One region of the Mycobacterium sp. E3339 genome, then DNA from elsewhere that is predicted to be linked to it. Evidence: predicted binding sites of a transcription regulator. Region 1 holds the regulator's gene; the other holds the start of a gene.
What was found. The regulator LexA, encoded in region 1, represses DNA repair genes until DNA is damaged. The targets are predictions, from matches to a motif close to CGAACANNTGTTCG.

Region 1 (3,410 bases):
GACGCGCTGGGCGGGCCGGCCGGCAGCGATTTGGGTTTCCCCACCGCCAACGAATCCGACGGCGGCATCCCGTCCAGCCGCGTCGTCCCCTTCTCCGGTGCCGACAAGCCGGTGATCTTCTGGACGTCCGAGCACGGCGCGTTCGTGGTGCGCGGCGCCATGAAGGCGGCGTGGGACAAGCTTCGCGGGCCGACCGGCAAGCTGGGCGCGCCCGTCGGCGACCAGGCCGTCGACGGCGACGTCGTCTCCCAGCAGTTCACCGGCGGCAAGGTCTCGTGGAACCGGGCGAAGAACACGTTCAGCACCGACCCGGCCAATCTGGCGCCGCTGCTGTCCGGCCTGCAGGTGTCGGGGCAGAACCAGCCGAGCAACTCGGCGATGCCCAGCCACGCCAAGAAGTTCACCTGGCAGTGGTGGTGGCTGCTGGCCGCCATTCCGGTGCTCGTGCTGATCGTCCTGGCGGGATTGCTGGCCCTCGGCTGGCGCCGGCGCCGCGCCGCCCGCGCGGACGTCGGCTACGAGCCCCACCGCGACCTCGATGCCGGTTACGACGCCGCGGGCGACCAACACTGGGGACGCGACGAAGTCGCCACCGACCACTTCGCCCGCCAGCCGGAAGGGGCCGATGCCGAGGGCGGCGGCCGGGTGAGCTGGCGCCGGGGCGGTGCGGACGAGGATTCCTACCGGGCCGACGAGGATCCCGACGCGGTGGACACCGACTCCTTCGCCGCCGTCTCGCCGGCCACGTTGGCGGAGGCCGGCTACCCCGAGGCCGAATCCGATTACGCCGAGGCCGAACCCGGTTACCCCGAATCCGGCTACCCCGAGTCCGAATACGCCGAATCCGACTATGCCGAACCGGATCACGCCGAACCCGGCTACGCGCAAGCCGACTACGCCGAGTCCGATTACGTCGAAGCCGAGTACGTCGACGACGTGCCCGAGCCCGCCTACCCGGAGCCCGTCCGGGCCGACGATGACTACGTCGAGGCCGAATACCTCGACGTCGCCGTGCCACACACGCCCCCGGACACCGAATTCGAGCCCGGCGTCCCCGAGGCCGGCGCCCCCGAGGCCGAGTACCCGGACGTCGCCGTACCGCACGTCCCGGCGGACGTTGCCGATGCCGTGGAAGATGCCGTGGAAGATGTCGAGGCCGACGCCGTGCCCGCGGCCCCGGCGGCCGAACAGCGCGGCGGGCGGCACGCGGCCGCGGAGGACGAGGACAGCGGAGCCGGGGCCGGCCCGGCCGGGCGCCCCACGATCCACCTACCGCTGGAGGACCCCTACCAGGTGCCCGAGGGCTACCCGATCAAGGCGAGCGCCCGCTTCGGGCTGTACTACACGCCGGGCAGCGAGCTCTACCACGACACGCTCGCCGAACTCTGGTTGTCCAGCGAAGAAGTGGCGCAGGCCAACGGCTTTCACAAGGCGGACTGACCCCGGCCGCCGGCTATACCTTGCGGATCACCGTGACGACCTTGCCGAGCACGGTCGCGTCATTGCCGGGAATGGGATCGAACGCCGGGTTGTGCGGCATCAGCCACACCTGACCGCCCGCACGCTTGAACGTCTTGACGGTGGCCTCCCCATCGAGCATGGCCGCCACGATGTCGCCGTTGTCGGCGACGTTCTGCTGCCGGACCACCACCCAGTCGCCGTCGCAGATGGCCGCCTCGACCATCGAGTCCCCGACGACCTTGAGCAAGAACAGCGTCCCCTCGCCGACCAGCTCGCGCGGCAACGGAAAGACGTCCTCGACGGCTTCCTCGGCGAGGATGGGCCCGCCGGCCGCGATGCGGCCCAGGACGGGAACGAACGTCGGCTCCGGAAGGGCATCCGAACCGGCGACTTCCGTGGCCGGCGCCGCCATCTCGTCGTCGGCGCCGCGGACGTCGACCGCCCGGGGACGGTTCGGATCGCGGCGCAGGTAGCCCTTGCGCTCGAGGGTGCGCAGCTGATGGGCCACCGAAGACGTCGACGTCAGGCCGACGGCGTCGCCGATCTCCCGGATGCTCGGCGGGTAACCGCGGCTGGTGACCGACGCGCGAATGACGTTCAAGATGGTGCGCTGCCGTTCGGTCAGCGTCGAATCCACGGCGTGCAGCCGACCGTCCGTGCCCGCCGATGAGGTGTCGTTGCTGTCGCTCATGGCACTGAATGTAACCCCACCGGGCCCAAGAATCAAACATGTGTTCGACTAGCGTGTCGGGATCCTACCGACTCCGCCAAAACGGCGTCTGATGTCTTGAATCACAAAGGTGTAACTCTTCGACGGATCGGGTATTTCAGCCGCATGTCAGCTCTAGCGCCCACGGACTTGTCGGTGGGGTGGTCTAGCGTTCGACTCGTGCGACACGCTTCGCTCACATGTTCGGATTTCGAACACACGAGCGATACAGTCGAACAGCTGAGCGAAGAATAGTTGACCGGAGGAACGCAGATGACAACCATCCACACGCTGGCGCCGCGTACCAGCAACCCTCGGCGTCCGGTCAACGGACCGGTTCAGGGGCTTCGCTACGGCCGGGAGGGCCTGGCCCGCTCCCGTAGGCCCGGCCCGACGCGGCCGGCCGGCGCGCCCACCCGCTATCACGGCACCGGGATCGCGATGTCCGGCGCGCCGCACCGCAAGCGGCCCGTCACGGTGACGACCACCATTTGGCTCGCGCTGGCCGCCGGCGCCATCACCCTGTGGCTGGGCCTCGTCGGCAACGTCGGCCAGGTGCTAAACGGCGACTCGGGCAGCTCGGCCGCTCACGTCCCGGACCGGCTGGCCGTCGTCCGCGTCGAGGCGGGGGAGTCGCTGCAGGACGTCGCCCACCGGGTGGCACCCGACGCGCCGGCGCGCCAAGTCGCCGACCGCATCCGCGAACTCAACGACATGAACTCGCCGGCCCTGGTGGCCGGCCAGACCCTGATCGCCCCGGTCGGCTAACGGCGCGAGTACGCTCGAAGTGCTGCGGTACCTGGATGTCGGCACGGCGAAGGAGCGGTCATGCATTGCCCGTTCTGTCGCCATCCCGATTCCCGGGTGATCGATTCGAGGGAAACCGATGAGGGGCAGGCCATTCGGCGCCGCCGATCGTGCCCCGAGTGCGGGCGGCGTTTCACCACCGTGGAGACGGCGGTGCTCGCCGTGGTCAAACGCAGCGGAGTCACCGAACCCTTCAGTAGGGAGAAGGTGATCAGCGGTGTCCGCCGGGCCTGCCAGGGCCGCCAGGTGGACGACGACGCGCTGAACCTGCTGGCCCAGCAGGTCGAGGACACGGTGCGTGCCGCGGGTTCCCCCGAGGTCGCCAGCCACGAGGTCGGCCTGGCCATCCTCGGCCCGCTGCGCGACCTCGATGAGGTGGCCTACCTGCGGTTCGCGTCGGTGTATCGCTCCTTTGAGTCGGCGGACGACTTCG
Region 2 (3,410 bases), on a different contig from region 1:
GGGCCGGCCGTCACCGGAAAGGTCGGCGCGCCACTTGTCTTTCATGCGGTCCAGCAACCGGATCCGGGCGTCGCGGGCCCGCAGCCAGACGAACCGGACTGGGCGGGTGTGGTGCGGGGCCGGGGCGGTGAGGGCCTCGGCGACGGCGGCTTCGATCAGCTCGGGCGCCACCGGCTCCGCGCTGAACCGGCGCACCGATCGGCGCAACAGCTGGGCCTGCCGCCGGCCCAGGTCGATGGCCTCGGCGGTGCCCAGCCAGAACAGGTCCTCCTCGCCGGGCCGCAGCAGCTGCCGCGCCGTCGAGCCGTCGTCGCTCACCGTGAGGCCGCGCACCACGGCCACCGGCATGGCGGTCAATTTCCCCTTCACCAGATCGGCCGCCGCCGCCACCTCGTCGGCGACCGCGATCTCGGTGACCACCAGCTCGTTGCCGTGCCGGTCGACGGACCCCGAATAGCCGTGCAGCACAGCCAGACCGGACGATCCCACCGCCGCGTCGATCTGGCCGTTGCGCCAAGCGCGGCCCATGGTGTCGGTGATGACGACGGCGACGTCGACGCCGAGCAGCCGGGCCAGCCCGGCGCGCAGGGCGGCGGCGCTGCCGTCCGGGTCGAGCGGCAGCAGCGCCAGTTCGTCGCGGCCCACGTTGGATCCGTCCACGCCCGCGGCGGCCTGGATCAGGCCGATGCGGTTCTCGGTGATCAGGGTGCGCCCCTTGCGCGCCAACACCCGCACCGCCTCGTCGTCGACCAGTTTGCGGCGGAGTTGGTCGCGCTCCTCGGCGTCCTGCGGCGCCGGCACCAGCCGGCCCTCGCACTTGGACACCACCTTGCTCGTCACCACCACGACGTCGCCGTCGCGCAGCCAGGGGGCGGCCGCGGCCAACGCCGCGCTCAGGTCGTCGCCGGGCCGGAATTCGGGCAGCCCCGCGACGGGCAGGATTTCGATCGCCGCGGCCGTGCCGTGTTCGGTCACGCCGTCACGCCCGCAAGCTCGAGCCCCGCGGCGACCATCTCGGCCGTCGCCTTGGGATCGGTCATCAACAGCGGAACGGCGGTCACCGCCACGCCGTCGATGTCGGCGTGATCGCCCTCGTGCACCAGCCAGCAATCGAGGATCCCGGTGCCGCGGCGCGCCCCGTAGTGCCGGCCGACCGCCTCCGCGGTGGATGGGACCCCGATGACCGACAGGCACGCATCTGCCATGCCGCGCAATGGCTTTCCACCGATGATCGGCGAGTAGCCGACGACCGGGGCGCGCGCCGAGCGCAGCGCGGAGCGGATTCCGGGGACGGCCAGGATGGCGCCGACGCTCACCACCGGATTGGACGGCGCCAGCAGGATGACGTCGGCGTCGGCGATGGCCGCCACCGCTTCACTTGTGGCGGAGGCCTTTTCGGCGCCGATGAAGGCGAAGCTGTGGGTGGGCACGTCGGCGCGGTAGCGCACCCACCATTCCTGGAAGTGGATGGCCCGCCGGTTGCCGTCGTCGGGATCGGTGATCACCACGTGGGTCTCGCAGCGGTCGTCGCTGGCCGGCAGCAGACGGGCGCCGGGTTGCCAGCGGTCGCACAGCGCCGTGGTGATCTGTGACAGCGGGTAGCCGGCGTTGAGCATCTGGGTGCGCACCAGGTGGGTGGCGATATCCCGGTCGCCGAGACCGAACCAGTCCGGTTGCACGCCGTAGCGCGCCAATTCCTCTTTGGCGTGCCAGGTTTCGTCGCGGTGACCCCACCCTCGCTCCGGGTCTACGCCTCCACCTAAGGTGTACATGCAGGTGTCCAAATCCGGGCAGACCCGCAGTCCATGAATCCAGGCGTCGTCGCCGATGTTGACGATGGCGTTGAGTTCGTGGTTGCTGGTTCCCGCATCCGGGTGCCGTTGCGTTTCGAACTGACCGAGCCCGAGCAGCTGTTGAACCCCCAGCAGGAAGCGGGCGCCGCCAACCCCACCGACCAGAACGGTGACCTTCACTTGGACGACAGTACTGCCCGGCGACCGTGCGGTGTCGGGGCCGTTACGCGGCCCTTAAGCATAGTTGCGGGCGGTGTGATCGACACGCCGAATGCGCAAAACAACGGAAACGCCGTAATTCGGTCACGAGATGGTATGGAAATGCGCCGTAATGCTTGACCCGGCAGGTCAACCCGTGTCTAATCACAACAGTGTCATTTCCCGGTTGGCCGGCCGGTTCCGGTGTCGCAGACCGAGATTCGATCACTTGTTCGAATTGTCTGTACACATCAGAAAAGTGGGAACCACTCACTCTCTCAATCAAACTGAGGAGGCGGACGACCGTATGTCTTACGAACATCTTCGAGGAGTCATGGCGAGCACGCCGCACACCCCCATCGCTTCGGCGCCGGCCCTGCCCGCGCGGCCGCACCTGACCGTGGTTCCTGATGCGCCAGTCGCATTCGAGCCCGAGCCGATGCCGATGCCCGTTGCGGACCAGTGGCAGGACCGGGCGCTGTGCGCTCAAACGGATCCCGAGGCCTTCTTCCCGGAGAAGGGCGGATCCACCCGCGAGGCCAAGAAGATCTGCCTGGGGTGCGAGGTGCGTCATGAGTGCCTGGAGTACGCCCTGGAGCACGACGAGCGCTTCGGCATTTGGGGCGGTCTCTCCGAGCGCGAGCGTCGGCGCCTCAAGCGCGGCATCATCTAGCGCGCCCGCGCCGCCGGAGTTTATTCGTCGTCGATCGTCGGGTCGATGACCGACGGTTCGACATCGAGGTAGATGGCCACCTGGGCCACCAAGATTTCGTGCAGTAAATCACCGAGCTCGACGGTGTCCTTGGCCCGTCGTTCAATCGGCTTGCGGAACAAGACAATTCGTGCCCGCGTGGCGTTGCCGCGGACGTCGACGCCGGCCGGGATCAATCGCGCCAGCGGGATCGGCCCGTCGGCGATCACCTCCGGCGGCCACTGCACGCTGTCGGGATCCTTGGCCGCGATGCGGGGAATCTCGTCGACCGCCACGTCCAACTCGGCCAGCCGGGCCTGCCAATGTCGTTCGATCGGTTCGTAGGCCTCGAGCACCGCCATGTCGAACCGCTCGGCCCGGCTGCGCCAGCCCGGCACCGTCGGCGGCAGCAGCGGACCGCGCACATCGCGGCCCCGCCGCGACGACCGGTGGGAGGCGAACCGGCCCGGAGACCGGCCCCTGTGCGGGGAGCTGCGCGAATCGCCCACGGGCCGATGGTAACGGTTGCACATCGGGCGCCGAGGCGTTGCGCGTGTCCGGCGCTTCCCGGACGTTTGCGCACGATAGCCTTTCGGCGTGAACGTTCCCCGTCGCTGTTGTCGGCCCGGGTGTCCGCACTACGCCGTGGCGACCTTGACGTTCGTCTACTCGGACTCGACGGCGGTGGTCGGCCCACTCGCGACCGCGCGGGAACCGCATTCGTGGGA

Region 2: a site for LexA is predicted at 2,214-2,227, ahead of cofD (2-phospho-L-lactate transferase). Genes of this name have one in related genera too.

What each region holds. Positions count from the first base shown of each region.
Region 1 covers NZ_LZIZ01000069.1:35,176-38,585, reverse strand. Annotated here, with positions in the region: gene A5702_RS06390 (LGFP repeat-containing protein) at 1-1,440, shown strand, start outside; gene lexA (transcriptional repressor LexA) at 1,454-2,152, opposite strand; gene A5702_RS06380 (LysM peptidoglycan-binding domain-containing protein) at 2,444-2,938, shown strand; gene nrdR (transcriptional regulator NrdR) at 2,999-3,410, shown strand, end outside.
Region 2 covers NZ_LZIZ01000118.1:43,505-46,914, forward strand. Annotated here, with positions in the region: gene A5702_RS10610 (coenzyme F420-0:L-glutamate ligase) at 1-975, opposite strand, end outside; gene cofD (2-phospho-L-lactate transferase) at 972-1,973, opposite strand; gene A5702_RS10620 (WhiB family transcriptional regulator) at 2,326-2,664, shown strand; gene A5702_RS10625 (metallopeptidase family protein) at 2,685-3,107, opposite strand; gene A5702_RS10630 (DUF3499 domain-containing protein) at 3,280-3,410, shown strand, end outside.